Regions from separate parts of the Pseudarthrobacter sp. TE9888 genome, predicted to be linked through region 1. Evidence: riboswitches for the same ligand, from Rfam matches in the RefSeq annotation. Region 1 holds a riboswitch; each other region holds the start of a gene.
The links. Region 1 has a riboswitch for S-adenosylmethionine ahead of ACZ9J7_RS09890 (cobalamin-independent methionine synthase II family protein). Riboswitches for the same ligand answer to the same signal wherever they lie in the genome.

Region 1 (10,261 bases):
CGCTGCCCTTAAACGCTTCTCACGGCGTTCATTCCTGGCCGGAGCCGGCGCGTCCGGACTGCTGGCCGCCGACATGCTGGTGACCCGTGAAGTGCAGTCGCAGCGCCGGACCACCCGGATCCTGTCCGTTGCCGATGACTTCGCCGACGCCTACTACCCGGACGCCAGCTGGTTCCTGTTCCCCGGGTACAAAACCAGCTGGGAAGAGGCGCAGTGGATCCTGAACACGCTCCGGGGTTCCCTGAACAAGCGTGCCCGGCTCGCCGCCGTCGGATATTCCAACCTGGGGCTGAACGTCTCCGAGGTGGTCGCCGCGATCGCCGACTACGTTGCCGCTGAGAAGATCACCAAACTCTTTTTTTACGGGCACAGCTTCGGCGGGATGCTTGCCACCCAGGTGGCGGCCCGGCTCCTGGCCCTGCAGGGCCTCCAGGTGCAGTTCATCCTCCTTGACTCCAGCCCGTACAGCGCCCACGACGTCCTGGACCAAAGCTGGTTCGACGGCGTTGTGTTCCTCTACGAGAGCGGCGTCAGGTTTCCATCCACCCTCCGCGGCGGGTATGAACTGGGGGAGCGGATCATCCACAAGGACGAACGGAGCTGGCGGCAGATCCTCAACCAGACACTGGAGCAGCTCTCACCCATTGCCCCGTCCAATGTCCTGGTCCAGACGGAGTCCGCCTACATCTACCACTTCGAGGGACGGCAGTTCGCCGGGCAGCTCGGCACGGCCAGGATGGCCTACCTGGGCAACCCGAAGGACGCCACCGTGGACTACGAGACCGCATCCGAAACCTGGGCCGTGGTCTACAAGGACAACATGGTTTCAAGCAGCCTTCAGACCACCGGGGCAGTACCCGCCCATGCCAGCCCGGGCTGGAATCCGCAGATCTACCGGCCCATGGTCACGGGACTGCTGGACGAGTACTTCCCGCTGCCCCGGGGCGGAACCCGGGTCAGTATCTTCTAGATCTGGTTCTTCAGGTCCGCTACGGAGTTGAGCACCTGGTTGGGCCGGAACGGGTACGCGGCGATGTCGTCCTTGTGCGTGATGCCGCTGAGGACCAGGACCGTGTGCAGGCCGGCCTCCATGCCGGCGATGATGTCCGTGTCCATCCGGTCACCGATCATGGCCGTGGTTTCCGAGTGTGCGTCGATCTGGTTCATCGCAGACCGGAACATCATGGGGTTCGGCTTGCCCACGATGTACGGTTCGCGGCCGGTGGCCTTGGTAATCAGGGCCGCGATGGCACCAGTGGCCGGCATGGGGCCGTCCTTGGAAGGGCCGGTTGCGTCCGGGTTGGTGGCGATGAACCGGGCGCCGGCGAGGATCAGGCGGATGGCCATCGTGATTGCCTCGAAGGAATACGTGCGCGTCTCGCCGAGCACCACGAAGTCCGGGTTCTGGTCGGTGAGGATGAAGCCTGCCTCGTGCAGCGCCGTCGTCAGCCCTGCCTCGCCGATGGTGTAGGCACGGTTTCCGGACTCCGCCCCGCCGGCGGAGACCTGGTCCTTCAGGAACTGGGCCGTGGCCAGGGCTGACGTCCAGATGTTCTCCTCCGGGATCTCGAGGCCGGAGGCACGCAGGCGGGCTGCGAGGTCGCGGGGCGTGAAGATGGAGTTGTTGGTCAGCACCAGGAACCGCTTGGACGTATCCACCCAGCGCTGGATCAGCTCGGCCGCGCCGGGAATGGGCTGGTTTTCGTGCACCAGGACGCCATCCATGTCCGTCAGCCAGCACTCGATCTCCTGGCCGCTGCGGTATACCGCGGGGTTGCCTGTTACCTGGTCCTCGTCTGCCATGCCTGCCTCCGCCTGTGATGGTTGCCCGAAGAGTCCAGTCTAGTGTTGAAGGGTGAACCAAACGCCCGGCATGACAGACGAACCCGACCACCAGCCCGGGGAGGCCGCACCCGCAAAGGCGGAGGTCGGCGTCGGGCCCTGGGAAGGGGAACTGCCGGAAGGCGACCACTGGGACCCTGACCTCCTGGCCGACGGCGACCGGCGCAATGTGCTGGACAAATACCGCTACTGGAAGCATGAGGCGATCGTCGCGGAGCTGGACTCCCGCCGGCATAACTTCCACGTGGCCATCGAAAACTGGCAGCACGACCTGAACATCGGCACCGTGGTGCGCACCGCCAACGCCTTCCTCGCCAAGGAAGTCCACATCATCGGCCGACGCCGGTGGAACCGTCGCGGCGCCATGGTCACCGACCGCTACCAGCACGTCCGGCACCACCCCACCGTTGAGGACTTCGTGCAGTGGGCGCAGGGGGAGGGACTCGCGATCATCGGGATCGACATCTTCCCCGACTCGGTGCCCCTGGAGACCTACGAGCTGCCGCGCGACTGCGTACTGGTGTTCGGGCAGGAGGGCCCGGGCCTGACCCCGGAAGTCCACCAGGCCGCCGCCGCCACCCTGTCCATCGAGCAGTTCGGCTCCACCCGCTCCATCAACGCCGCGTCCGCCGCGGCCATCGCCATGCACGCCTGGATCCGCCGGCACGTCTTCAACCAGCACCCGGGGGCGTAACCCAGAGCACTCCCAGCCCGGGAATGACTAGGATGGTGCCAAGCCGTAAGCGGTCTACTTGAGGGTCATCCACCCACAGACGAAACTCAGCAGAGGAGCCAGCATGCCCATTGCAACCCCAGAGATCTACGCCGAGATGATCGACCGCGCGAAGGCCGGCGGATTCGCCTTCCCCGCCGTCAACGTCACGTCCTCGCAGACGCTGAACGCCGCGCTCCGTGGCTTCGCCGAGGCAGAGTCCGACGGCATTGTGCAGGTTTCCACCGGCGGTGCCGCCTACTGGTCCGGCGCCTCCACCAAGGACATGGTTGCCGGTTCCCTGGGCTTCGCGGCGTTCGCCCGCGAAGTGGCCAAGAACTACGGTGTCAACATCGCCCTGCACACGGACCACTGCCCCAAGGACAAGCTGGACGGTTTTGTCCTGCCCCTGCTGGCAGCCTCCGAGGCTGAGGTGAAGGCCGGCCGCAACCCGCTGTTCAACTCCCACATGTGGGACGGCTCCGCAGAGACCCTGCAGGAGAACCTGAAGATCGCCCGCGACCTGCTGGCCCGCACCGCCGCCGCCAAGATGATCCTCGAGGTGGAGATCGGCACCGTCGGTGGCGAGGAAGACGGCGTCGAGAACGCCATCAATGACAAGCTCTACACCACGGTGGAAGACGCCCTGGCGACCATCGACGCCCTCGGCTCCGGCGAGAACGGCCGCTACATCACCGCCCTGACCTTCGGCAACGTGCACGGCGTCTACAAGCCCGGCGGGGTCAAGCTGCGTCCGGAGATCCTCAAGGACATTCAGGCCCAGGTGGGTGCCAAGATCGGCAAGGACAACCCGTTCGACCTCGTGTTCCACGGCGGCTCCGGCTCCTCCGACCAGGAAATCGCCGACGCCGTTTCCTATGGCGTGATCAAGATGAACATCGACACCGACACCCAGTATGCCTACACCCGTCCGGTGGCGGACCACATGTTCAAGAACTACGACGGCGTCCTGAAGGTTGACGGCGAAGTGGGCAACAAGAAGACCTACGACCCCCGTGTCTGGGGCGCCTCCGCCGAAGCCGGCCTGGCAGCCCGCGTGGTGGAAGCCACCAAGCAGCTCGGTTCGGCCGGAAAGACCTTCTAGATGTCGGATGAGTTCCGCAAGAACCTGATGGGGCCGGAGCCCACGCTCCTGCCCGCCGAGACTGAGGTCAACGCGCAGTTGGAGGCCGGGCACGAGGCCCTGGACCTGGTGGAAAAGCACCCCACGTCCTCGCTGCTCTGGGCCGTGCTGGCTGAGGAGGCGTGGACAGAAGGACGCACCATCGACTCCTACGCCTACGCCCGGGTTGGCTACCACCGGGGCCTGGACGCGCTGCGCCGCAACGGCTGGCGCGGCGTTGGTCCCATCCCGTGGGAGCACGAGCCGAACCGCGGTTTCCTGCGCGCGCTCTACTCCCTGGGCCGGGCGTCATCGGCCATCGGCGAGGCCGACGAGCCGGAGCGGATCGAAAAGTTCCTCAACGACTCGGATCCCACCGCGAAAGCGGCCATCGAGGGCTAGATTCGAATAATACGACGGCAGGTCACCTTCCCAAGGAAGGTGACCTGCCGTCGTCGTAGGTTGAGCCTGCCGAAACCCTAGGCTTTACGGGCGATACCTGTGCGGGCCATGGCGTCGGCATAGGCCGCGCGCATGTCCTCGAGGTACTCCTCCTGGCGCGCGGGGGAACCGGCGAAAGCACGGCCGCTGAGGGAACGCACCTTGTAGGTCTTCAGGCCGCGGCGCCACAGCAGCGGAACTTCGGTCTTCAGGAGAGCATTGGCCAACCGGTTGGCTTCGGTTCCATGCGCCACGATGACCGAGGCACGGGGCACCAGGGCCAGGAACTTCAGCAGCGGCTTCAGGCCCGCCTGGATCTGGTCCGGGGTGAACTTGCCGTTGGCTTCGCCGGTGACGTGCCAGGGGTGGACGTTCCACGGCATCACGAACTCGGGGCGCAGGCCCAGCTTCCACTGGAGCCCCAGCATGCGGGTAGCCGCGTCCTGGTCACCGGCCGTGATGAATCCGGACGGGTCTGCCTCGCCGATGTTGGAGAACAAGCTGATGATGCGGCATTCGTCGACGTCATGCATCGGGTCCACATAGGGCACCACGGTTCCGGGCTTGGCCTCCTGCAGGGAATCACACAGTTCGTTGACGGCTGCAACGCTGGGTTCGTAGCGGCGGCTCATGAGCTGTTCGTGGAATGTTTCTGGGGCCAGGGCTGTCATGAAGTGCTGGGTCTCCTGCGGGGATTGGCGTTGCTGCCGCCACGGAAATGGGCACGCGGGGGCGCGACACATCAGCGGCGGTTGATTGGGGTGGGCCGATTCCTGGTCGGCCTTACCCAGTTTAGCAAGCCCCGGGAAACGAAACGCCGGTCTCGTGCACCTGACTCAGCCAGGGCACGGAACCGGCGGGTTCCCGCTTCGCCTCTTGCAGCTACCAGAGGCGGCTGGTGGCGCGGCGGGCGCCCTCGCCGAGGGCCTCCAGCTTGGCGAAGGCGATCTGGGGGTGCACCCTGCCGCCCAGGCCGCAGTCGGTGGAGGCGATGACGTTTTCGCGGCCCACGACGTCGGCAAAACGGACGATGCGGTCGGCAACGAGGTCAGGGTGTTCCACCACGTTGGTGGCATGGGACACGACGCCCGGGATGATGATTTTGCCCTCGGGGAGCTTGGTGTCCTCCCATACGCGCCATTCGTGTTCGTGGCGGACGTTGGCTGCCTCGAAGGAGTAAGCGCCGGCGTTGACCTGCAGCACCGAGCCGATGATGTCGGCGAACGGGATGTCCGTGGTGTGCGGGCCGTGCCAGGAACCCCAGCAGACGTGCAGCCGGATCTGTTCCTGCGGCAGGTCGCGGAGGGCCCAGTTGGTGGCCTCCACGCGCAGCTGGATGAACTTCAGGTAGTCCTCCAGGCTGGGCTCGGGATTGATCTGGTCCCAGCTCTCGGCGAGGGACGGATCGTCGAGCTGCACCGTGAGGCCGGCGTCGACGATGGCCTTGTATTCCTCCCGCATGGCATCGGCGCAGGCGTAGACAAGTTCCTCATCCGACTTGTAGTACTCGTTGGCCACGCGGGCGCAGGAGCCGGGAGAGAGGGATGCTACGAAGCCGTCGGACAACCCGGCGGCGGCGAGGCCGGTCTTCAGGTTCTTGATGTCCGATGCCACCAGGTCCTGGCCCGTGTAGGTCAGGGGTCCGGCGATCTTGGGCTGGGTCACGCTCTTGCGGTGGGACAGGATGCCCGAGGAGGGGTCGTTGTAGGCCTCGTTGAACGCCTGCCGGTCGCGCCGGTCGGGGAAGGAAGTCAGGACAATGTTGCCGGGGGAGGAGCGGTGCACCTGGGCATCGGCCCAGCGGTCCACGTTGGTTGGCTCCAGGCCGCCCAGCCGTGCGAAGGAGTAGTTCCACCAGGCACCGTAGTCCACGGAGTTGGCCATCGTGTGCCCGTATTCGCCGTCGTTGGGAATGTCGATGCCGAGGTCCTTCTGGCGCTGGACCACATCCACCACGGAGGTTTCAAGGAGGTCCAGGAATTCCGGGGTGATGCCATCGGTTTCCTTGGCGGCATTGGCGGCGATGAGTTCAGGGGTGCGGGGCAACGATCCGGCGTGGGTGACGCGGATGTGGTCGGTGTTCAGGGGCATGCTGGAATCTTCCTTTCCATCGGTCCTGGCAGTAGCACCTTCGGCCCGCAGGAATCCTGCTGGACCGTGGTTGCTGCGGCGTCATCGAGCCAGGTCTCTCGGCCGCTCCGGATGGTTCACTCTCAGATAAATGGAGAGACCCGCCTTGGGGCAAGTCTGCGCCGCTTTGTGTCGCGCCTGTTTTGTGGCGGGCCACAACAGTGGACAAAGTGCCCTATCGGCTAAACTTGGGTGGTAAGAGCCCCGGAACTCTTGCTTCGCTGCGCCGTGCTGCGGCTGTGCGAAGGCCGGTCTGTTCGGGGCATTCTCATGAACGGCGCTGCATGGGCCTGCCACCTGGTGGCCGGGCCCGGGCGGCCCGAACGAATGGGGGAGGATCCCATGCCAGCAATTGTGATCGTAGGAGCCCAGTGGGGCGACGAAGGAAAAGGCAAGGCCACCGACCTGCTGGGCGGCCGTGTTGACTACGTCGTCAAGCCCAACGGCGGCAACAACGCCGGGCACACCGTCGTCGTAGGCGGTGAAAAGTACGAACTCAAACTTCTGCCGGCAGGCATTCTCAGCCCCAACGCCGTTCCCGTCATCGGCAACGGCTGCGTGGTGAACCTGGAGGCCCTCTTCCAGGAAATCGACGGACTCCAGGCGCGCGGCGCCGACACCTCAAAGCTGCGGGTCTCCGCCAACGCCCACCTGGTGGCGCCCTACCACCAGGTGCTGGACAAGGTGACCGAACGCTTCCTGGGAAGCCGGGCCATTGGCACCACCGGCCGCGGCATCGGTCCCGCCTACATGGACAAGGTGGCCCGGCTGGGCATCCGCGTCCAGGATGTCTTCGACGAATCGATTCTCCGCCAGAAGGTGGAAGGCTCGCTGCGGCAGAAGAACGAACTCCTGGTCAAGGTCTACAACCGCCGCGGTGTGGTGGTGGACGAGATCGTGGAGTACTTCCTGTCCTTCGCCGAGCGGCTCCGCCCGCTGGTCATCGACAGCACCCTGGTCCTGAACTCCGCGCTGGACGAGGGCAAGGTTGTCCTGATGGAGGGCGGCCAGGCAACATTCCTGGACGTGGACCACGGCACCTACCCGTTCGTGACCTCCTCCAACCCCACCGCCGGCGGCGCCTCGGTGGGCTCCGGCATCGGCCCCACGCGGATCTCCCGCTCCATCGGCATCATCAAGGCCTACACCACCCGCGTTGGTGCCGGCCCGTTCCCCACGGAGCTCTTCGATGAGATGGGCGTCTACCTGCAGAAGACCGGCGGCGAATTCGGCGTCAACACCGGCCGTCCCCGCCGCTGTGGCTGGTACGACGCGGTCCTGGCCCGCCACGCCTCCCGCGTCAACGGCTTCACGGACTACTTCGTCACCAAGCTGGACGTCCTCACCGGCATCGAGCAGATCCCGGTATGTGTCGCCTACGACGTCGACGGCGTGCGGCATGACGAGATGCCCATGACGCAGACCGAGTTCCACCACGCGAAGCCCATCTTCGAGTACTTCGACGGGTGGACCGAAGACATCACCGGAGCCCGGACGCTGGCGGACCTGCCGGAGAACGCGCGCAATTACGTCCTGGCGCTGGAGAAGCTTTCCGGAACCCGGTTCTCCGCCATCGGCGTTGGCCCGGACCGGGACCAGACCATCGTGGTGAACGACCTCATCAACGACTGACGACTCCTCCCGAAACGGGGGGATTACGACGGCGGCAGGCCACCTATTGCAGGTGGCCTGCCGCTTGTTTTGGCGGCGGAAAACGAATTTACACAGGCTTAACGCGCGCGGTCTTGTGAGGCTTCCGGTGCCGCCGCCAGACTCGTCTGTACCACCTGGTGCCCAAGGAAGGATCGTCATGGCCGGAAAATTTGAAGCATTCGTCGACGCTGATTCGTTTTTCCGGTTCCGGCTCCTGGCTCCGGACGGGGCCGTGATCGCCGTCTCCGGCCCTTTTGAGGACAAAGCCGCCGTGGTGGCGGGGATAGCCGCGGTTCGCGAATGTGCCGGAACCGGCCTGGTGACCGACCTCTGTCCCGCCGGGGCCGTCTCCCGTCCCGCGCCCGTACCCGCAGCAGCTGCTGCCGCTTTGCCGGCGGAGCTTCCCGCCGCCGTCGTACCCGTATGCGGCGAGGAGCGCACGCCCGCCCTGGTGCACGCCTTCGTGCTGGCAGGGGCACCCCGCAGGCACGCCAGTGTGCCCCGTTGGACCAGGACAGCAACCCGCTGAAAAAGATTTCGAACTTTTTTTGAAAAGGCGTAACCCCCCGGGCAGCCGGAGCGATTACCTCTATGAAGCGCCGGCCTGGAACCTGTCCCCCATCACGTTCCAGGCCGGCTCTTTTATCTTTCCGCAAGGGTGGCCGCCCAGGCTTCGCCCGTCACTGGCCCCGGCCGTGGCGCTTCGGGCTGTGCGGTTACTGGCGGGTAAAGTGAGGGCAGCGTTCCGGATGTACTGAACGCTGCCCTGCCACCACCCTTCTTGACGGAAAGCACCACGTCAGTGACCGATGCACAGACAGACGAGGCCCCGGGCCAGCCAGTTTCCGGGACCGCTGCCTTCAGCCTGGTTTATAAGACGTACGCATCACAGGTTCTGGGCTATCTCACGGCCCGGGGAGTCGAGGATCCGGAGGCCGCCATGCAGGAAGTGTTCCTGTCCGTGCTGCCACGTCTCGGTACCGTGCGGGGAGGGGAGTCGGGGCTGCGGACCTTTATCTTCTCTGTTGCCCACGCCCGGATGGTGGATGACCACCGCCGCCAGAGCCGGACTCCGGTCAAGCTGTCCTTCGAGCCCGAGCTCGACCAGCGCCAGGACACGTCGGCGGAGAAGGAAGCCCTGCAGCGCATCGAACCCCGGGAAGTCCTCAGGCTGCTGGACGGGCTGCCCCAGGACCAGCGGGACGTTCTGTCCCTGCGCCTGGTGGCCGGCCTCACGGTGGAACAGACGGCGGAGACCATGGAAAAGAGCGCTGGTTCGGTGAAGCAGCTGCAGCGGCGCGCATTGCTGAAACTCCGGGAACTTGCCGCAGTGAAGGAGTACCTCGCGCCATGACGCCTGCCCAGGATAACCTTGCCGCCCTTGTCGACGACATGCTGCAGGACGTCGGCTTCGAACTGGATGCGGACCTTCGCGGGGCCCTCCATTCGCTGGGCGCCCTGGCGTCCGTGCCCACGCCCGAGCCCACCGGGGAGCTCGCTGCACTGCTCACGGCAGCCGGGCCCATCCTCGGGGAGGGCCCCGTACCCGGCGGCGCGCCCGATGCCGCAGCCGGAGAACGTGAAGTTGGGCAGGACGATGAGCCTCCCGCCGATGAACTGGCCCGCCGCCGCCGCAGGCACCGTCCCACCACGCTGGGGCTTGTGCTGGTGGCCGGAATGGGGCTGGGAGTTGGCGGGGTAGCCGCCAGCTCCACACCTCACGGGAGCAGCCCCGTGGAGCAACTGCTGGAGGATTTGTCGCCCTGGAGCAATTCGGTGAGCGGTCCGTCGGCCGCGGGCTACGGCTACCGTGCTCCCAGGCTGGCTTCCGACGGGGAACTTGCCGCAGGCCCGGAGGCTGCGGCCGGTGGGGCCAGCGACGCCGCCAACCTTGCCTCCCGCCTCCTGCCGGACCACGACGGAGCTCCCCGGCACACGGGGCATGTGCACACAGGCACGCCGCACTGTGCCGGCCCGGTCAACCACGAAGCAGCCGGCGGGATGTGTACGCCTGCCGGGGCAGGGGCTGTCCCGCAGGGCAACGGAGCCGGCCGCGGCAGGGACGGCCAGGGAGCTGCGGCGGAAGAAGTGCCGGCAGGACCAGCCGCCGCAAACCAGGGGAAGGCGGGCACCCCGGCTTCAGAGACTGCGGCCGCAGCGGCAGGTGCGGCCAACGGGCCGGCAAAACCCGCCGCCGGAGTGGTCCAGGGCCAGGCAGGTCCCCAGGGCGCGGGGCAGGGAAACGTTCCGAAGCCCACATCTCCGGCGAAATAGTCGAAACAGCAACAGCGGGCCCGTTGAACGGACCCGCTGTTGTCATCTTCAGCAGCTGGTCAGGCCATGACCTGGCGCTTGGAGGA
Region 2 (10,261 bases), 920 kb from region 1:
GCCGGGCCGACGTCAGCACAGCGCAGACCATCTTCCTGAGTAACTACTACCTGCGCCTCTACGCCAGCCACGGCTATGCCGCGCGGCACGGGCTGCCGGAAACGCTCGACGACGTGGGGCAGCATGCGTTCGTCTCTTACGTGGAGTCTGCACTCCAGGTGGCGGAGCTTGGGCCCCGGTGGTCATCGCAGCTTCCGACGCCCAGGACGAGCTTCCAGGCCACCAGCGTGTTCGCCCAGGTCGAAGCGGTGCGCCAGGGCGCCGGCATTGGACTGCTGCCCAACTTCATGGTGGCGGACCGTGACGACTTCGTCCCGGTCCTTGCCGGGGACTTCGAGCGCCAGCTGCCCATCTGGGCCGTTGCAAGGCCGGAGTCGCTCCGCTCGGCCCGCGTGCAGGCAGTGATCGCTGCCCTGAAGGACGAGGTGAAGGAGCGCTCGGTGCTGCTGGCCGGGTGAGCCGGCCAGCAGCGGTGACGGCGGGTTAGGTGCGGCGGGTCAGGCCTGACAGTTCAGGCCCGGAAGAGCCGCCGCACTACCTGCCCCGCTGCGAGCGCGTCCAGGCCCTCGTTGATCTCGCTGAGTGGCCGGGTGTCGGTGTGCAGCAGCTCGACCGGCAGCTTCCCTTCCCGCCAGTACGCCAGGTACTTGGGGATGTCCCGCGCGGGAACGGCGTCACCCATGTAGGAGCCCAGCAGCCGCTTGCCGGCCCCGGCGAACTGCAGGGCCGGTACCGTCAACTCTGCAGAGGGGTGGGGCAGGCCCACCGAGACCACCGCGCCACCCCTGGTGACCTGCGCCAGGCAGGACGCGATCACAGCGGCCGAGCCCACCGCTTCGATGGCGACGTCGACGCCGTCGCCGGCTGCTTCCTCAATCAGCCGCCCCGCGTCCTCCGGCGTCCCCACCGCGGTGGCCCCGGCGTCGCGGGCCAGTTGGTGCTTCCCCTGGTTGGGGTCGATGGCGATGACGCTGGCGGCCCCTGCCAGGCGGGCCGCCATCACGGCCGACAGGCCCACGGCGCCCAGGCCGAACACTGCCACGGACTGGCCGGTGCCAACTGCGGCGGTGTTGAACACTGCTCCCATTCCGGTGAGCACGGCGCAACCAAACATCGCCGCGACGGTGTCCGGGACGTCGTCGTCAATCACCACCACTGATTCCCGCGCAACCACCGCGTAATCAGCGAAGGCGGAAACGCCCAGGTGGTGGTTGATCCGCTCCCCCGCCGGCGTCCGCAACAGTGCCGGACCATGGAGCAGGTCACCGGATCCGTTCACCTCAGCTGCCCGGTGGCAAAGCGCCGGCCGGCCGGCCAGGCAGGAGCGGCACTGGCCGCAGCTGGGCACGAACACCAGAACCACATGGTCGCCCACGGACACGTCGGCCACGCCGTCCCCCACGGACACCACCCGCCCCACGGCCTCGTGTCCCAGGGCCATGGGTAGCGGCCGGACCCGGGAACCGTCCACCACGGAAAGGTCCGAATGGCACAGGCTCGAGTAGGTGATGGAAACTCCGAGCTCACCGGCTCGCGGCTCCGGCTGTTCCAGCTCCTGCACCAGCAGCGGCCGGGACTCGGCGTAGCTTTGCTTTCCCCCGGCTGCGGCCGGGGCGGGAACGGTGGAGTAGAGGACGGCGGCTTTCATGGGCCTACTTCCTGCTGGCCGCGAGCAGGTCTGCCGTGCCCTTGGCGTCGGCGGCGTCAACATCGTGCAGCGAGATGCCCCGGGTTTCCTTCAGGAAGAAGACCGCGACGGCGGTAATGGCACACGCGATGAGCAGGTACACCGCTACCGGTACAGAGGACTTGTAGGTGCCCAGGAGCGAGGCAGCGATGATCGGTGCCAGGGAACCCGCCACGATGGACGTCACCTGGTAGCCGAGCGAGACGCCGGAATACCGCATCCGGGTCGGGAACATTTCCGCCATGATGGCCGGCTGCCCGGCATACATGAAAGCGTGGAAAACCAGCCCGATCATGATGGCCGCCAGGATGACGAAGTCGTTCTTGGTGTCCATCATGGGGAAGGCGAAGAAGCCCCAGGTGGCACCCATGACGGCGCCGGCCATGTACACGGGCTTGCGGCCGAACCGGTCCGACAGCTTACCGACCACGGGGACCACCGAGAAGTGGACGGCGTGGGCAACAAGCAGCAGGAGGAGGATCCGCGTGGTGTCGGCCTGCACCACGGTCTTCAGGTACGTGATGGAGAACGTGACCACCAGGTAGTAGAGGATGTTCTCCGCGAAGCGCAGGCCCATGGCGGTGAAGACGCCGCGGGGGTACCGCCGGAACACCTCGGCTACGCCGTAGCCCTTGTGGCCGGCGTCCACTTCCTTGCGGGCCTCCAGGAAGATGGGGGCGTCGTTGACCTTGGTGCGGATGTAGTAACCGATGATGACGATGACGGCGGACAGCCAGAACGCCACGCGCCAGCCCCAGCCCAGGAACGCGTCCTGCGTCAGTGTGGAGGAGAGGACGAACAGCACGGCCGTGGCGAGCAGGTTGCCCAGCGGCACCGCCGACTGCGGCCAGCTGGCCCAGAAGCCGCGGGACTTGCTGGGGCTGTGCTCGGCGACGAGGAGTACCGCGCCGCCCCACTCCCCGCCCACGGCAAAGCCCTGGGCGAACCGGAGGAAGACCAGCAGCGTGGGCGCCCAGTAGCCGATCTGCCCGAAAGTGGGCAGGCAGCCCATGAGGAAGGTCGAGACCCCCACCAGGATGATGCTCAGCTGCAGGAGCTGCTTCCGGCCGAACTTATCTCCGAAGTGGCCAAAGACGATGCCGCCGATGGGACGGGCAACGAAACCGACGGCATAGGTAAGGAAGGCGGCGATGATGCCGTCCAGTTCGGTGCCGGCGTTGGGAAAGAAGGCCTTCCCGAACACCAGCGTGGCGGCCGATGCGTAGAGGAAGAACTCGTACCACTCCACGACCGTGCCGGCCATGGACGCCGTCACCACTTTCTTCAGGCCTGAGGCCTTGACGTCGGTTTCCTCTGTACGCCTTGCGGCGGAGCTTTCCGTACTCATGCGAACTCCTTCGGCGTCGTCGTCGACACCACGGGGACCAGTCAATGGCAGACGGATGTGATGCACACCACGAAAGCCGGATTCGATGAGTATGGTCTGCCCGCGGGGCAACCTCAACGCCGATGAGTGCAGAAGGCATCTGCAGGAATGCACATTGCCGGCTGTTCGCCGGGGGTTTAGACCAGGAAGCTGCTCCGGAGCTGGCCGCCCAGCTGCCCGATTTCGGTCAGGAATCCGTCGTGCCCAATCGGCGCCTGGATGACATGGACATCCACGTCCCCGGGCAGGGCCCGGGCCAGTTCGTGGGACTGCGCCGGGAAATAGAGCCGGTCGGAGTCGACGGCGGCCACGAAGAACCGCGCCGTGGAGGCGGCCAGGGTTTCGGCCAGGGTTCCCCGTCCCCGGCAGACATCGTGGCTCATCAGCGCCTCGGTCAGGGCGATATAGCTGTTGGCATCGAAGCGCTTCACCAGCTTGTTGCCCTGGTGGTCCAGGTAGCTTTCCACCTGGTAGCGGCCCCGGGAGGCCAACACTTCCCCCTGCAGGGGCGACTCCGGCGCCTGGGGCTCCCGGCCGAAGCGGCCTTCCAGCTCCGCGGCGGACCGGTAGGTGATGTGGGCGATCCGGCGGGCGAGGGCCAGCCCCTCCTCCGGACACGGACCGCCGTAGTAGTCTCCGCCGTTGAAGTGGGGATCCTGCCGGATGGCCAGGGTCTGCGCCTGCGCGAAGGCAATCTGCTCGGCAGTACTGGCGGCTCCCACGGAGATCACGGCGCAGCGCTGCACCCGTTCCGGGTACGTCACGGCCCATTCCAGGGCCCGTGCGCCGCCCATGGATCCGCCGAGGACTGCGAACCAGTCCTTGATGCCCAGCTGGTCCGCGAGCCGGGCTTCGGCAACGGTGCTGTCGCGCAGCGTGACCAGGGGAAACCGGGAGCCCCAGGGTTTACCGTCCGGCGCGGGCGAGGACGGGCCGGTGGATCCGTAGCAGCCGCCCACGATGTTGATGGACACCACGAAGAAGCGGTCCGTGTCCACGGGAGCTCCGGGGCCGGCCAGCTGCTCCCACCAGCCCTCTTCGTCGGTGTCGCCGCGGGTCACATGGGTACTGCCGGTCAGAGCGTGCTCGATCAGGATGGCATTGCTGGCGTCCGCGTTGAGCGTCCCCCAGGTTTCGTAGGCCAGGGTCACATCCGGGAGGTATCCCCCGGCTTCGAGTTCCAGACCCCCAATGGAGGCGTAACGGACGATTCCATGTTCAGGGATGGTGGTTCGGGCGACGGTAACCGTCATGGCAAGACCTCTTCTACGCGCTTGCCTGCCGTCGTCTGACCGGCAGGCCAGGTCCTCACCCGGGGCACCCCACCGCGGATGGAGGGTTGCCGGCCAGCAAGCCGGGGCTGTCACTGGCACTCATGACCTGGTTCGAGTGTACGAAACACCCCCCGCTCCTGGCCAAGAGTATGACTGGTTGTGACTTCCCGGCTTGCTGCGCCCCCTGCCGGCCTCCTTACTGGCGGGCCGGCATCTCTCTCATGGGGGCCGGCGTCGTTCCTTAAGCCCCTTCGGTGCCCTTGGCGGCCCGGAAGCCTGCTTCCAGGTCAGCCAGGATGTCGTCGATGTGCTCCAACCCAACGGAAAGCCGGACCAGGCCGGGGTGCACCCCGGCCACAACCTGCTGCTCCGGTGAGAGCTGGCTGTGCGTGGTCGACGCCGGATGGATGACCAGGGAGCGCACGTCGCCGATGTTGGCCACGTGCGAGTGCAGCTCCAGGGCGTCGACAAAGCGCTTGCCGGCTTCCGCGCCGCCGGCCAGGTTGAAGGCGACGACGGCGCCCGTTCCCTTGGGCCCGTACTTGCGGCCTCGCTCGTACCACGGGCTGGACGGCAGCCCCGCGTAGGCGACGGATTCGACGTCGTCCCTTGCCTCGAGCCAGCGCGCCACTTCCGTGGCGTTCGCAACGTGGCGCTCCACCCGCAGGCTCAACGTCTCCAGGCCCTGGGAAATCAGGAACGCATTGAAGGGCGAGACAGCCGAGCCGAGGTCGCGCAGCAACTGCACCCGGGCCTTGAGGATGTAGGAGAGGTTGGCGCCGAGCGCGCCGCCTTCGCCAAGGTCGCGTGCATAGACCAGGCCGTTATAGGTGGGGTCCGGGGTGTTGAAGCCGGGGAACCGTTCCGGGTCCTTGCCGAAATCGAACCTGCCGGAATCGACGATGACGCCGGCGATGGCCGAGCCGTGGCCGCCCAGGTACTTGGTGGCCGAGTGGAGCACGATGTCCGCGCCCCATTCCAAGGGGCGGATCAGGTATGGGGTGGAAAGGGTGTTGTCCACGATGAGGGGCACGCCGGCCTGGTGGGCCACTTCGGAGATGCCTTCAATATCCAGGACGTCCTGGCGCGGGTTGGACACCACTTCACCGAAGAAAAGCTTGGTGTTGGGCTGCACGGCGTCGCGCCACTGGTCCAGGTTGTCAGGATCAGCCACGAAGGTCACCGAGATGCCGAACTTCTTCAAGGTGTGGGCGAACAGGTTGTAGGTTCCGCCGTAAAGGCTGGGGCTGGCCACGATATGGTCGCCTGCCTCAGCGATGTTCAGCACTGCAAAGGTCTCCGCAGCCTGCCCCGAACTCAGCAGCAATGCCGCCAGGCCGCCTTCAAGGCTGGCGATCCGTTGCTCGACGGCATCCTGGGTGGGATTGCCGATGCGCGTATAGATGGGTGCAAGTTCGGCCAGGGCGAAGCGGTTGGCCGCGCTTTCGGCGCTCGGGAACACAAATGACGTGGTCTGGTAGATAGGCAGGGCGCGGGCCCCTGTTGCGCTGTCCGCCTCCTGGCCAGCATGGATCTGGCGGGTTTCAAAAGACCAACCGTTGGACATCCAAATCTCCTTTGACATGGGCCCGGCATGCTCACCAGCAGTGCGGGCCGCGCTTGCTCCCGGCTGTTGCCGGAGAGCCAGGTCTTCACCCGGGGCACCCCACCGCGGATGGAGGGTTGCCGGCCAGCGAGCCGGGGCTTGGCGCTGGCACTCATGACCTGGGCCCAGTCTAGGAACCTGACGGTTGCCGTGGACAGCATTGTGACGAACATGGTCTTGCCCCGGGGCATTTGCACAGGGGCAAGACCACGCGAAATGCCAGTAAGGGTATCCTTAGCTGAGAGCCCGATCACAAAGTGCCAAGATGTTCGCATGCGCATGGATCACGTCTCTTACGCCTGTGAACACGATGGCCTCGCGGCCACTACCGAACGTATTGCAACTGCCCTCGGCGTTGAGGCAGTGAAGGGTGGCGTCCACCCCCGCTTCGGAACCCGGAATATGATCATCCCCCTGGCCGGCCACAAGTACCTCGAAGTCGTCGAGGTCCTGGACCACCCGGCGTCGGACAAGGCACCGTTCGGCCAGGCCGTACGTGCCCGCTCCGCTGCCGGTGGCGGCTGGATGGGCTGGTGCGTCGAAGTGGACGACCTCGCCCCCTTCGAGGAACGCCTGGGCCGCGCCGCCGTGAACGGCAACCGCAAGTTCCCGGACGGCCGCGAGCTGGTCTGGAAGCAGATTGGCATCCTGGGCCTCATCGCCGATCCCCAGGTGCCGTACATGCTCAAGTGGGAGGGCGATCCCTCTCTCCACCCGTCCCACGCGTACGAGAGCAACCTCAAAATGAGCTGCCTGACCATCGCCGGTTCCGCCTCGCGCGTTACCGAGTGGCTGGGCGAGCCCGTGGAGAAGCCGCTTGAGGACGTTGCGGTGGAGTGGGTGGCCCCGCACGGTACCCCAGGCATCCTCTCGGTCACGTTTGAGACCGCCAACGGAGCTGTCACCATCTGACCCTCCCCCGTTCCTCCCCGGACCATTTCGGGGAGGTCCCCGGCGTGTGCCCGGGCAAACTTCGGCCGCCATTGGGTGGTGACAACGGCGTCACCACCCAATGGCGGCCGAATTCACTTAAAAAGGTGCCCCCTGCGCCGTTACCAGGGCGCCAGCGTGAACCGCGCACACTTTGAATGATGCTCCTATAGCTGTCAATTGGTGTGGAGCCAGTCTGAGTAGCGTTGGAAGAAGTGGTCGTCGCAGGTGAGTCCGCGCTCGAATCTGGACAGTGTTGAGGGCCAGATGTGAAGGGTGTCGGCGGCTCTCTGGAGGGTGATGTTCTTGGCTGTGCGTAGGGCCCGGAGTTCCCCGGCTGCGGGCGCGGGGTGCGGGTGGAGCAGTTGATCGTAGATCTCGCGGGCGATGTAGCGTTTGAGGCAGCGGATGATTTCTTTGCTGGTTTTGCCTTCCTGCCGGCGTTTGCTGACGTAGGTTTTAGTGCGCGCGTCACAGCTCATGCGAACGAGTGCGATGTGGTGGATCGCTTTGTTGGCCTGCCGGTCTCCGCTGCGACTAAGGCGGTGGCGGGTAGTCTTCCCTGACGAGGCCGGGATCGGCGCGACGCCGACGAGGGCTGCGAACTTCGCCTCGGTGGTAATTCTTTCGGGGTTGTCTCCAACGGTGACCAGTAGCTGGCTGGCGGTGTCGGTTCCGACCCCGCGCAGGTCCCGGAGCATGGGCGCCTGGGCGGTGACGAGCGCATCGAGTTCGGTGTCGATCAGTGCCAGTTCCTGGTCCAGCGCGCGGTAGCGGCGGGCGAGGCGTTTGAGCACGATCGCGGTGGTGTTCAACGGATCGTTCAGATCCCCGCCAGGGCCGTGATTTTTCCAGCGCGGCGATTATCGCCGTGCCGGTCATGCCCCGGTAGCGGGCGCGCAAGGTGTCTGGGGCGGAGACAAGGATGCTTTTGATCTGGGTGATGACAGCTACCCTGGCCCGCATCGCGGTGGATCTCTCGGCACGCACTACACGCATGGCCTCAACGGCACCGTTACGCGCTTTCGGCAGCGATGTCCCAGAGCCCGCCAGGGCGGCTTCGGCTGCCTGGTAGGCGTCCAATGGGTCCGATTTGCCGTGGAGGCGCCGGTACTGCCGGTTAGGCCGCATGACCTCCAGGACCTGCAATCCTTCGCCGGTCAGGACCCGGGTCAGCTCGGCACCATAGGTGCCGGTGCCCTCGACCCCAATGGCCAGGACGGTGCCGAACGAGGTGATGAATTCGACGATCTTCCGGTAACCGGACCCGACAGCGAGGAATTCCTTGTCCGCGAGGTGCTCGCCGGTGTCGCTGATAACAGCGACGTGGTGCGTGTCGGAGTGGGTGTCGATCCCGGCGATGACTGTCAGAGAGTGCTTTGCCATGATGAAACTGCCCTGGCCTTTCCGTTGCGTGCGGTTGGGACGAATCGGGGCACGCCGGCCGGGTGGGCAGACAAGACAGTAATGGGGACTTATTCGAACAGGCTCCTATTAGGTCATGTCCACCTGGCCGCCGCGTTTCCTGCAGCTCGTGCCACGGTGGGCAGATCATTCACAAGACAAACCCTTCGAGAGGGCGTCAGTCAGAACCCAGAGTCACACCGCAGCACGAGCCAATTCCATCATTACTGTCAGTGCCTCGTTGGATGATGTGCATATGGGAATCAGCGATGGTGTTGGGGTGGTTTTGGAGGGTGTTCGCGCCTCTGTTGCTGCCCTGGATGCGCTCACTCTTGAGGACCAGAGCCTTGAAGATGCTGCATCGACCGCCGGGGGTGCCGGTGTGGATGTGTTGCAGCGGCGGTATGAGCTGTGCCTTGAAGGCTTGGAGCTGATAGCCCGGCTGGAAGCTCGGGTCGCCGCGCTAAAGTCCCGGCAGGCTGCCCGAGCCGTTGAACTGCAGGAGGCGATGACGTCACCTGACGCCTCGGTGCAGGACCGCACTTACGCGCAAATGTCCGTGGTGGAGGAGATCGCCGGTGTCCTGACCATCAGCTCCGCGGCAGCGGGGGCGTTGGTGGAGCAGTCCCGCCGGATTTGTTTCCTGCCGCTGGCGTTCGAGGCACTGGCTGCGGGCGCGATGTCGTGGCAGCACGCCCGGATTGTCGCGGACGAAACCGAGAGCCTCGATGGGACTGGTGCGGCGTCTCTGGTGGCACACTTCTTCGACCCCGACGCACCCCATGCTTCACGGGGTGCCGCTCCGGGTGAGCTCATTTCGTCCCGGTTCCGGGCCAAGATGCGGGGCTGGCGGGAACGCCACCACCCCGAATCGATCGAGAAACGCCATGCAAAGGGGGTGGCTGACCGGCGGATGGAATACACCCCTGACAAGGACGGCATGGCCTGGGTCTCGCTCTACCTCCCCGGCGATACTGCGTGTGCGATCTGGAACCGGACCACCGCCACGGCCCGCGGACTGCAGGGGCCCGATGAACCCCGCACCCTCACCCAGCTCCGTCCCGACATCGCCGCCAGCCTCCTCCTCGCCGGCCAGGCGGCGGGTGGTCGGATCACCGGCACCACAGCCACCGGGACCGGTGCCGCCAGTGTGACCGCGGTGGGGAAGGTTCCTGCTCCGCGGGCCGATGTGCTGGTCACCGTGCCGGTGTTCGCGCTCCTCGGCCTTACCGATGAACCCGGCGTACTGGATGGTTTCGGGCCGATCCCGGCGTCCATGGCACGCAAACTTGTCGCCGACGGGGCGGACTCGTTCTACCGGGTCCTCGTCGACCCCCGGGACGGGGCACCCTTGGAGATCGGCCGCAAAAACTACCGGCTCACCGGGGCCATCAAACACTGGATCCGCATGCGCGACACCACATGCACCTTCCCCGGCTGCACCAACAAAACCCCCGACAACGAAACAGACCACCTACAAGCGTGGGAACACGGCGGCACCACCAACGTCAACAACCTCGCACAGCTCTGCCCCAAACACCACCGACTCAAACACCACAGCCAATGGACACCCGACCCGGCCACGAGCAAGGACCCGCCCGGCTGGACCTCACCCACCGGACGCCACTACAACCCCGAACGCCAGGACCCCGAACCAACCCACTGGCCGCCGGGAATCCTGCCGCTGGAGGCAATCGTGGGGCACACCGATGCGTCAGGTCCGCCCGAACGCACAGCTGGCCGTGGCAACAGTGGTCAACCCAATGACACGCCTGGACTCAGCGACGCCCCAGAACTTGCTGACACCGTTCCACTGGCTGCAGCGCCAACGTGGCGCGGGTTGCATCTGTCGGAAGATATCCCTTGGCAGCAGGTCATCGCATCGATGCCGCTGTGGCCTGATCCGCCTGTCGAAGAACCGCCAGGTGAGAACATGGTGGACCCCGGCGAGCTTTGCCCCGCTGATCCCCTGT
Region 3 (10,261 bases), 920 kb from region 1:
CTTCACCCATTCCGGGCCGGGGTAGTCGCTTTCCGCGTCCGAGAGAGCGGTGATGCCTGCCTGCACGCGTTCGTTGACCAGCTGCTGCTGCGCCCGCCTGCGGCTGGACAACCTGAAGTTGCCGAAGAGCAGGAACAGGACGATGCCCAGGAACGGAATGAAGAAGATGCCCAGCAGCCAGGCCATGGCTGTGGTGGGGCGCCGGTTGCCGGGGATGATACCCAGCGCGAGCACCCTGATCACCAGGTCGGCGAAACCCAGGAGCACCACCACCCACGTCGGAGCGGTGCCGGCAAGCGAAAAAGGCCACAACACGTCTTAAACCCCCGGGGAGATCGGGCTCCGGAGGACGGCTTCCGGCCGGTGCACTCTGCCCAGCTTATCCGCGGTACCGCACTAAGCTGGTGCCATGACCTCTCCAGCCCCCGTGGTTCTCGCCTTCCTCGATCCCGCTTACCCTGATGGCCGGGTGGCCGATGCCTCCAAGCCCCAACTGCTGGTCACCGACCTGGGGGTCACGCGCGGCGACGGCGTCTTCGAAACCATGCTGGCCGTGGGCGGAACGGTACGGAAAATGCAGGCCCACCTGGACCGCCTTGCCGGCTCCGCCGCCGCACTGGACCTGGACATCCCGGACCAGGAAGCCTGGCGGCGCGTCATTGCGGCGGCGGTGGCCCGGCACCGGCTGGAGAACCCGCCTGCAGACCCGGCCGCTGATGAACTGGTGGTCAAACTGGTGGTCACCCGGGGCGTGGAAGGCGCGCCTGCCCCCACAGCCTGGGTGCAGGCCACTCCGGCCGGAGCGGCGGGCCGGCGCCAGCGTGAAACGGGCATCGACGTCATCCTCCTGGACCGTGGCTATGACAGCGACGTGGCCGACCGGGCACCCTGGCTGCTCCTCGGCGCCAAGACGCTTTCCTACGCCGTCAACATGGCAGCCTTGCGCCACGCGCACAAACAGGGCGCCGACGACGTCATCTTCTTCTCCTCCGATGGCCGTGTGCTGGAAGGCCCCACCTCAACGGTGCTGCTCGCGCATGTGGAAAAGTCCGACGACGGCACAACGGTGAAGCGCCTCATCACCCCGCAGCTGGACAGCGGCATCCTGGCCGGGACCTCCCAGGGTGCCCTTTTCGCGGCTGCCAAGGCAGCGGGCTGGGAACTGGGCTACGGCCCGCTGGAACCCAGGGACCTTATGGACGCTGACGCGGTCTGGCTGATTTCGAGCGTCCGCCTGCTTGCCCCCGTGAACCGGATCGATGGCAAGGAGATCGGCACCCCTGCCCTCCAGAAGGAACTGACCGCCGAGTTGGGTGAGCTTTTCGCCGGCATCCAGTAGCGGCGCAACAAGGGACGCAATCCCTTTTCCCGCTCCCGCATCACCCGTAAGGTGTGGACCATGGACTCGCGAAACCTGCCGATTGAAAACCTGTCCTTCGACGACTGCTGGGAACTCCTCGACAACGACACGGTGGGCAGGCTGGCCATCGTGGTGGACGAACATCCCGAGATCTTCCCCGTGAACTACGCTGTCCACCTGCGCAGCATCGTCTTCCGCACCGCACCCGGTTCAAAGCTGTGGGGCGCCCGGATGGAACGTCCGGCAGCGCTGGAGATCGACGGCTACGACCCCGCCTCGGAGCAGGCCTGGAGCGTGGTGGTGCGCGGTGAAACGGAGATCATCGAGGACAAGGGCGTGAAGGATGCCGTGGACGGACTGGGCCTGGAACCGTGGCAGCCCGGCGAAAAGGCCAACTACGTCCGGCTCAACGCGAAAGCCCTGACGGGGCGCCGGTTCCGCGTCAACCGGCCGGACATCTGGAACACGCGCCTGCAGGACCGTCGTCGGGCCTCCTTCGAATAAGGTGCCGGCATAGCCAACTGCCGGACGCCACCCGAAGGTCAGGCGGCTGGGCCTGCCGCCTGGCGTGACAGCTGGGTTTCCAGCCCGGACAGCAGGATGCCGAGCCCTTGTTCAAGCTCCGAGGCGCCGTCGTATTCAGCCAGTGCCGGCGCCAGTGCACGGAGCTTGGGGAACTCCTTCGCGGGCAGCCGGTGGAGGCCCAGCCTCAGCAGTGCCTCGTTCTCTTCCGGGTCCACCACGTACTCCTGCAGTTCGTTCAGGATGTGTCCGTAGAGGAAGCCGTAGTAGGCGCGGTAGACGTGGAGGGCATCGGCCGCAGCGAATCCGGCAGTGCCGAGAAGGGACAGGATCTGCTCCAAGGGGCGCAGCGTGCCCAGCGGCCGGAGGCCGAGGGGCGTGGACAGGGGCCGGGTGACCAGCAGCGGCACAATGTTGGGGTGCTGGAGGGCCAGTGTTCGCAGGCCATGGGCAATCTTGCGCAACTGGGCCTTCCAGTCCGGGTCTTCCGGATGGATGCGGAGCTGGTTGAGCACCAACTCCGTAACTCCATCCAGCAAGGCTGCACGGTTCTGGGCGTAGCGGTACAGGCTCATGGGGTCCCGGCCAAGCTCCTGCCCAAGGCGGCGCATGGTCAGCGCGTCCAGGCCCTCGGCGTCCACAAGTTCCAGGGCCTTGGCCAGCACGATCTCCCGGCTCAGCCTCGGCTTGGGCGAGCCGGGGCCGGAAGTATTGGTGGAAGTCATGTGGAGGTCCTCACTGCGGCCCCCTCCCGAGGTAAACGGGACGGTTGCCTCATATCTGGTCTACAGGTAAAGTCTACATCGTAGACATTGTGGTGACAGCACCTGTGCTTCCCCCGGAATTCCGGGAAGGCGACTACATAATCCTTTGCCACCTTGTGCAGGGCATCGAGGTTCGCCGCTGTAGCCTACCGGCGGCACCACGCACCGAGCGAAGGGACGCCGACATGGCCAATTCGCAGTTTGACCTTTTCCTCCAAGAAGCCACCTACGCCGACCAGGCCTCCGAATCGAGCCTCGACCGCGACCGCCTGTATGGGCTGTACACCAGCTGGTGCTACGTCAACGAACAGCGGGCCGGCACCGAGTCCAGCTTCTGGGCTGCCATGAAGCACCGGGTCTCGGCCCGTCGCAACGGGCTGCGCATGAAGGGACCCGCCGCGGCGGACTACATCATGAGCAGCTATCCCCGGCTGGTCTAAGCCCGACGGCTTGCCAGTGCGGCGCCGGGCACCCGGTCCCCCAGGATTACATGCTGTGGCACTTTTGTGCCGCAGCATTTTTCATGCCCGGGCAGCCCCTCCTGCCGACGTGGCTGCTCCGCCTAGGTGGGGATGATCCGGAATAGGAACCTGGTCCGGACCATCACCCACAGGAGGCCCAGCACCACGGCGTAGGCAGCGGTGTTGAGGAAGATGCTCTGCTGCTGCAGCGCCGGGATGTTGGCTACGACGGCGATCAGCACCACGTGCATGATGAACACGTAGAGCGTGGCGCGGCCCAGCGGGATCAGGAACCAGCCCAGGGCCCGCTGTACGGGTTTCCAGTAGGCGCTGAGGAAGGCGTAGGCCGCTACCACCAGGACCAGGACGTTGAGCAGGCGGCCGGGCGCCAGGTAGGTCCGGCCGAACAGCGCGTCATACATGGCCCGGTAGGTGGCATCCGGCATGAGCGCCAGCCGGACGTCGTAGTTGTTGGCCAGGTACGGGTTGCCCCAGGACAGGAAGGCCAGTGCGAATGCCGCCGCGGTGCAGGCGGCCACCACCCAAGTGTGCGCCGCGAGCCACGCGACGATGCTGCGGCGGTGGTAGCCGGCAACCAGGCCTAGGACGAAAAGTACCTGCCACACCAGCAGGGGGAACGAGTCCTCGAACTGCGACGGCAGGAGCCGGAACCTGGTCACCGCCCCGGCCGCATACACAGCGAAGGACGCCAGCAACACCCAGATGGCCTTACCGCGGTTGAGGGCGGCGAGGATCAGGGGGCTGACCAGCAGCAGCACCACGTAAAGGCCCATGACGTTGAACTGCCAGGGCCCGAACTGCAGCAGCACGATGGCCGGAAGCACCTGGGGCGGCACGGGGAACTGGAACAGCGAGGACATGCCCGCGTAGAGGTCGTAGGTCCGTCCCGCGCCGCTGTGTCCGGCGCCGCCGGTTCCCTGGTCCACGAACGTGGTCAGGGCCTCGGTGTGGAAGAACGGGAGCAGGGACAGCAGGAAGACGCCGACCAGCACCGCCAGGGCAGTGACATAGAGCTTCCCGGCCCGGCGGGACGTCAGGTCCACCACCCGGCCGAAATCCTCCTTGGCCTTGGGCCCGTACACCATTCCCACCACCAGGCCGGAGAACAGGACAAACAACTCAGCGCCTGACACGAAACCCACCGCCTCCTGGGTGAGCAGCTGGAACAGCGAGGCTAAGCCCAGGTGGTTGACCACCACGAAGACAATGGCCATTCCGCGCAGCAGGTCCACCCGGGAATCCCTGGCGGAAGGATCGTGGTAGCTCCAGGACGTGGCGGCGGTGATCCGGCGCGGGACCTGCCACAGTGCCACCAGGAGGATGACCATGGCGGCAGCGACAGTCCACGCGGCCACCCCCGTAAGTGTGTTGGCGCGGACGTACGTGCCTACGGACGTCACGTCCGTGACCGGGCCGGTGACCATGGGCGATGCCTTCAGCCGGTCCAGGGCGGCCTTGGCGATGTCCGGGCTTCCCGTGAGCAGCCAGCTGATGCTTGCAACGCCGGTGTCCCGCGTGCTGGTCCGTTCGTCCCACACCACGGCGGCCGTCCCGGCGAAAGCGGGAGAGGTGGCAGTTGACACTACCTGGTCCCACCAGCCCGTCTTGATGTCCCGCTCGGGCGCCCCGCCGGACGCCGGGCTGTAGAACGCCGAGGTCTGGAGCAGGAAGGGCTTATTGCGTCCTTCGGCGTAGGTGCCGTAGAAGTTTTCGCTGCCGGAGGCCGTCAGCATGTCTTCAAGTTCGCCCGCATGCGGAAGGGAGTTGACGGCCGCCGCTCCGGCAGTGTCGTCATGGTAGGACGCCAGCCCCACCCAGTCGACGGCGTCGTCGCCCGGGTAGTAGGGAGCGTAGGCGCTGTCGCTTCCGTTCCAGGTTCCGTCCCCGTTCGTGTCCAAAAGGGCAAACCCGTCGCTTCCCGGCTGCGGCGCATTCCGGTTCCGGTCGAAGGGGTAGTCCTTCCCCACGTACGGCGCCCACACCATGGTGGCCCGGCCGCCGTCGTCCTTCTTGAAGGCTGCCGCCACGGCCTGGAAGGCCTGCCGGTACGTGGCCGGCTGCTGGCCCCAGGCCACCCAGCTGGCATTCATGTCAGGGGCGAAGCGGACCAGGAGTTGGCCCTTGAATCCCGAGGTCAGGTCATGCACCTGCGCTGCGAACGCTTCCGCCTCCGCGGTGCCGAGCTGGTCCAGCGGCACCGACGGCTTGACCGTGAGCAAGGCGTGGGCGCCCTTGGCTGCGGTCTGCTGCAGGAAGCCCTCGATGTCATTCCGCTCGGATTCGCGGTACGGAATGGTGATGTCGTGGCCGAAGAGCGCCGGGCTTGCGCCCAGCCGGTCGCTGAAGCCCGTGGCCGTGTCCTCACCCCATTCGAGGACCGCCCCCAGCCAGGGTTTGCCCTTGTCCGGTGTCGGTCCGGCCGCCTGCGCCGGGGACGCCGGGGCCACCACTGCCAGGAGGGCGATGAAAACGGCGGCCAGGAAGGCCGCAGCGGAACGCGGACGGTGACGCCGGATGGCGGCGTGGTGGTGCGATACGTGTGCCCGCATGCTGACAAGGACCCCCCGGTACTCATTGCTCTGGATACGGGGCGGCGCCCCCCGTAAGAACTTTATCGGTCCGCGGCAGTCCCCGCGCCGCGTGGCGGGCAGCTCAATGACGGAACATGACGACGGCGGCGATGCGGCTGGGCGCGGCAGGTGTTACGTTTTTGGGGAGTAATGAGTACCGGCGCCAAGCCCTGACTTGCCGGTCGGCAACCCTCCCTTTCGCGGCGGGGTGCCTCAGGTGAATACTCGGCATATCGACCGATTCGAGCTGCAAGCGTGAAAGAAGGAGATCCGTCGTGTCCGACGCACCCGCCCCTGACGAAAGACTGTCCTACCGCCTGATTACCGGCGCGGACACCCGTGAATTCTGCGAGCGGATCTCCGCCGCACTCGCCGACGGCTACGTCCTGCACGGCAGCCCGGCGGCAACCTTCAACGGCACCAGCGTCATCGTGGCGCAGGCAATCGTCCTTCCGGCCGCGATCGCCTCAGCCGATGCCGCCGTCGCCACCGCGGTGGACCGGCTCGACGCCGACCTTGAGGGCGACTTCGACGGCGAGGGCCACGCATGAGCTACGCAGGAGACCTGACGCCGCAGGAAGCATGGGCCAAGCTGGAGGAGGGCGCCATCCTGGTTGACGTCCGCACCGAGGGCGAATGGGCCCACATCGGCATCCCGGACACCAAGGCCACTGACAACGATCCACTGTTCATCCAGTGGACCTTCCCCGGCGGCATCCCCAACCCCGACTTCGTCAAGGACCTCCAGGCGCAGGCGCCGGAGAATCCCCAGGCGGAACTGCTCTTCCTGTGCCGCTCCGGCCAGCGGTCCATCGCGGCGGCAACGGCCGCCACCCAGGCCGGCTTCACCGCGTACAGCGTGCTGGAGGGCTTCGAAGGCGAGCCGGACCGCTACGGCGAACGCACCGTCAACGGCTGGAAGAACCGCGGCCTCCCCACCAACCTCGGAAAGAACTAAGTGACCTTCAACCCAGACGCCCCCGGTTGGAACCCCGATACCCAGGCAGTCCGCGGAGGACTGGACCGCTCCAACTTCCAGGAAACGTCCGAGGCCATCTTCCTGAACTCCGGGTTCGTCTACGAATCCGCTGCGGCAGCCGAACGCGCCTTCACGGGCGAGGACGAGCGCTTTGTCTACTCCCGCTACGGCAACCCGTCCGTGGCCACCTTCCAGGAGCGGCTCAGGCTGCTGGAAGGCACCGAAGCCTGCTTTGCGACGGCGTCGGGCATGTCCGCCGTGTTCACCGCGCTGGGTGCCCTGCTGGCTGCCGGCGACCGCGTAGTGGCCGCCCGGTCACTGTTCGGTTCGTGCTTCGTGGTCCTGAACGAGATCCTGCCCCGTTGGGGTGTGGAGACGGTCTTTGTGGACGGCCCGGACCTGGACCAGTGGCGCGAAGCCCTGTCCAAGCCCACCACTGCCGTGTTCTTCGAGTCGCCGTCGAACCCCATGCAGGAGATCGTGGACATCGCCGCCGTCAGCGAACTGGCCCATGCGGCCGGTGCCACCGTGGTGGCGGACAACGTCTTTGCCACTCCCCTGCTGCAGCGCTGCGGGGACCTCGGCGCCGACGTCATCGTCTACTCGGGTACCAAGCACATCGACGGGCAGGGCCGGGTAATGGGCGGCGCCATCCTGGGCACCAAGGAATTCATCGACGGACCGGTGAAGCAGCTGATGCGGCACACAGGCCCCGCGCTTTCCGCTTTCAACGCCTGGGTCCTGACCAAGGGCCTGGAGACCATGGGCCTGCGCGTCAACCACTCGTCTGCCACCGCGCTGCGCCTCGCCGAGTGGCTGGAGGAACAACCGGCGGTGGGCTGGGTGAAATATCCGCTCCTGAAGTCGCACCCGCAGTACGGGCTGGCCGCGAAGCAGATGAGTGCCGGCGGAACGGTCCTGACCTTCGAACTGGCCCCGACCGGCGGGCGCTCGGGCAAGGAAGCGGCATTCGCCCTCCTGGACGGGCTGCGGATCATCGATATTTCCAACAACCTCGGTGATGCCAAATCCCTGATCACGCACCCGGCCACCACGACCCACCGCGCCATGGGCCCGGAGGGGCGTGCCGCGATCGGCCTGAGTGACGGGGTGGTCAGGCTCTCGGTGGGGCTCGAGGACCCGGAAGACCTCCTCCGCGACCTCGAGCAGGCGCTGAAGCAGATCTAGGCTCTTTGTTCATGACGCGCAGATTCCATGGCGCGCCCCGTATGCGCGCAGCGGGATGGAATCTGCGCGTCGAAGCGGAAACGGCGCCTCGATCCTTGCTCCGCTAGGCCTGCCGCACGCGCAGCAACTCGGGGGTGTCCGCCACGTCTGACAGGTCCAGCGCGTCGCGCATCGTCAGGTGGACGGCCTGCCGCACCACGGCACCGAATCCCATGTCCTCGGGCGGCTGCCCGGCCAGGGCCTTATCACGGGCGCGGCGCTGTTCAGCGGCCCCTGTCCCGCGGGCAATGATGTCCTCCACCCCCTGCCGGGCCAGGGCCAGCTCGCCCTGTTCAGCCAGGACGGGCGCCAGGTAGTCCACCAGGGAACGGACCACATCCGCGGCCGGCGCGGGCCTGAAGTTGCCGAAGTCCAGGAGTTCGCCGCTCAGCCCGGCACTGCTGGCCTGCCAGGACGCCATCCGCAGCAGGACGGTGGGTGCGGGAGCAGGATCCACGTCGTCGCGCCATTCCCGGCCGGCGGATTCCACCAGGGCGCGGACCAGCACGGCGATGAGGGCTGCGTCCTCGGCACGGAGGCATACGTCCGCCACCCGCACTTCCACCGTGGGATGGTTCCGGGAGAGCCGGGCGTCGAAATACAGCATGCCCTCATCGAGCATGACGCCGCTGTCCAGCAGCCGTGTCACCACCCGGCGGTACGCAGGGTACGTTCCGTAAATGCCTGCCGGGCCCGCCGTGGGCCAGCGGTTCCAGGCCTGGGTGCGGTAGCTTTCGAAGCCGGTGGGGACGCCATTCCAGAACGGCGAGTTCGCACTCAGCGCCGTGAGCACCGCCAGCTTGTCGCGGATGCGGTCCAGGACGGCCACGCCTTCTTCCGGCGATTCAATGAAGGTGTGGACGTGGAAACCGCAGGTCAGCTGTTCCTGCGCGGTGAGGCCAAAGCGTTCCAGCATCCTGGCGTAGCGCGGGTCCGGCGTGGTGTGGCTGGGCGACGCCACAGGAGAGGTGGCGAGTGCCGCAACCCGGGCCCCGTGCTTTTGGGCTGCCTGGTCCGCCAGCGCCCGGCCGGCCCGGATCTGCTCCAGCAGGCTTCCGTAATCGGTGCACGGCCGGGTCTGTGTCTCGATCTGCTCAAGCTTGAGCTCGGCACTGAGGCCCATTTCGTCGTCGTAATCCGCCTGGTTGCCGGCATGCCTGCCGTCCAGCTCCGCGGGAGCATCGTCCGCTGCCACGCGGTGGCTGGCGAGGAGGGCGTCGGCCAGGGCAAGCGGCGCTCCCCGGACTCCGGATCAACAATCAGGAGTTCTTCCTCGACGCCGAATGTACGCATACGAATATTCTGCCGCGCCCGCCTGGCATTCGAAGGGGCGCCGCACTTCATGACGAAGGATGAATGCCTAGGAGACTGCTGAACTAATCGGCGGATGTGGGGCGCGTCGACTGGACTGGTGGGTCTGGTGGTTAAGACTTGTCATATGCAGGGACGCGAGGACGCGCAACGAGGGTATTTGGATGTGGAGGCACTGGCCGGGGAGTTGTTGGCTCCGGGCAGTGTTTTCGCTTTTCTGGCCAAACATCGGGGGCGGTTGTTTCCGGATTCGATGATGGAGGATTTGTTTCCGTCGCGGCGGGGCAGGCCGTCGGTTCCGGCGCCGGTCATCGGGTCGGTGCTGGTGCTGCAGGCATTGCAGGGCCTCTCTGACCGGGAAACCGCCGAGGCGTTGACTTTTGATCTGAGGTGGAAGGCCGCTTGCGGCTACGGGCTGACCGATACCGCGTTCCATCCGAGCACGCTGACGTACTGGCGAAAGCGGCTGGCCGCCTCGTCGGATCCGCACCGGATCATGGAAGCCATCGCCAAAGTCGTCGCGGAAACCGGGGCTTTGACGGGCAAGCGCCGCAGAGCGGTGGATTCAACGGTCCTTAACGACGCGGTCGCCAGGCAGGACACGATCACGCAGCTGATCGCCGCGGTCCGCCGCTTCGGCCGGGACATCCCGGGCGGACAAGAACTCGTGACCGCCCACGCCACGGGCTATGACTACATCCGCACCGGTAAGCCGGACATCGCCTGGGATGACCAGGACGCCAAAGACGGGCTGATCTCCGCGCTGGTCACCGACGCCCTGGCGTTGCTGGCCGCGGTCGACCCCGAAACGCTGGACGGAAAGGCTGCTGATGCCTACGCTCTGCTGGCCCTGGTCGCCGGGCAGGACGTGGAACCGGCCGAGGACTCCGACGGGACCGACGGGCGATGGCGGATCGCCCGGAAGGTCGCCCCGGACCGGATGATCTCCACCGTTGACCCCGACACCCGGCATGCGCACAAGACCCAGTCCAGGCAGCAGGACGGATACAAGGCCCACATCGTGATCGAACCCGACACCGGGCTGA

Region 2: it holds a riboswitch for S-adenosylmethionine, as region 1 does, so the genes downstream of both, ACZ9J7_RS13890 (bifunctional o-acetylhomoserine/o-acetylserine sulfhydrylase) here and ACZ9J7_RS09890 (cobalamin-independent methionine synthase II family protein) in region 1, are expected to answer to the same signal.
Region 3: it holds a riboswitch for S-adenosylmethionine, as region 1 does, so the genes downstream of both, ACZ9J7_RS05520 (DUF1737 domain-containing protein) here and ACZ9J7_RS09890 (cobalamin-independent methionine synthase II family protein) in region 1, are expected to answer to the same signal.

The regions. Positions count from the first base shown of each region.
Region 1 is NZ_JBWBRD010000002.1:1,964,971-1,975,231, forward strand. It holds gene ACZ9J7_RS09860 (thioesterase domain-containing protein) at 1-970, shown strand, start outside; gene ACZ9J7_RS09865 (HAD-IIA family hydrolase) at 967-1,803, opposite strand; gene ACZ9J7_RS09870 (TrmH family RNA methyltransferase) at 1,874-2,536, shown strand; gene fbaA (class II fructose-bisphosphate aldolase) at 2,640-3,659, shown strand; gene ACZ9J7_RS09880 (DUF3151 domain-containing protein) at 3,660-4,079, shown strand; gene ACZ9J7_RS09885 (uracil-DNA glycosylase family protein) at 4,157-4,789, opposite strand; gene ACZ9J7_RS09890 (cobalamin-independent methionine synthase II family protein) at 5,001-6,209, opposite strand; SAM riboswitch class I at 6,223-6,327, opposite strand; gene ACZ9J7_RS09895 (adenylosuccinate synthase) at 6,591-7,880, shown strand; gene ACZ9J7_RS09900 (YegP family protein) at 8,059-8,430, shown strand; gene ACZ9J7_RS09905 (RNA polymerase sigma factor) at 8,704-9,255, shown strand; gene ACZ9J7_RS09910 (hypothetical protein) at 9,252-10,175, shown strand; gene ACZ9J7_RS09915 (CoA-binding protein) at 10,235-10,261, opposite strand, start outside.
Region 2 is NZ_JBWBRD010000002.1:2,884,768-2,895,028, reverse strand. It holds gene ACZ9J7_RS13910 (LysR family transcriptional regulator) at 1-458, shown strand, start outside; gene ACZ9J7_RS13905 (zinc-binding dehydrogenase) at 512-1,648, opposite strand; gene ACZ9J7_RS13900 (MFS transporter) at 1,653-3,035, opposite strand; gene metX (homoserine O-acetyltransferase MetX) at 3,212-4,327, opposite strand; SAM riboswitch class IV at 4,340-4,455, opposite strand; gene ACZ9J7_RS13890 (bifunctional o-acetylhomoserine/o-acetylserine sulfhydrylase) at 4,590-5,915, opposite strand; SAM riboswitch class IV at 5,960-6,074, opposite strand; gene ACZ9J7_RS13885 (VOC family protein) at 6,228-6,866, shown strand; gene ACZ9J7_RS13880 (transposase) at 7,061-7,681, opposite strand; partial or broken gene ACZ9J7_RS13875 (IS110 family transposase) at 7,863-8,270, opposite strand; gene ACZ9J7_RS13870 (HNH endonuclease signature motif containing protein) at 8,545-10,261, shown strand, end outside.
Region 3 is NZ_JBWBRD010000002.1:1,044,301-1,054,561, forward strand. It holds gene cls (cardiolipin synthase) at 1-315, opposite strand, end outside; gene ACZ9J7_RS05495 (aminodeoxychorismate lyase) at 410-1,339, shown strand; gene ACZ9J7_RS05500 (pyridoxamine 5'-phosphate oxidase family protein) at 1,400-1,864, shown strand; gene ACZ9J7_RS05505 (TetR/AcrR family transcriptional regulator C-terminal domain-containing protein) at 1,903-2,607, opposite strand; gene ACZ9J7_RS05510 (hypothetical protein) at 2,832-3,086, shown strand; gene opgC (OpgC domain-containing protein) at 3,209-5,677, opposite strand; SAM riboswitch class IV at 5,845-5,960, shown strand; gene ACZ9J7_RS05520 (DUF1737 domain-containing protein) at 5,974-6,249, shown strand; gene ACZ9J7_RS05525 (rhodanese-like domain-containing protein) at 6,246-6,656, shown strand; gene ACZ9J7_RS05530 (O-succinylhomoserine sulfhydrylase) at 6,657-7,865, shown strand; partial or broken gene ACZ9J7_RS05535 (glutamate--cysteine ligase 2) at 7,969-9,197, opposite strand; gene ACZ9J7_RS05540 (IS1182 family transposase) at 9,343-10,261, shown strand, end outside.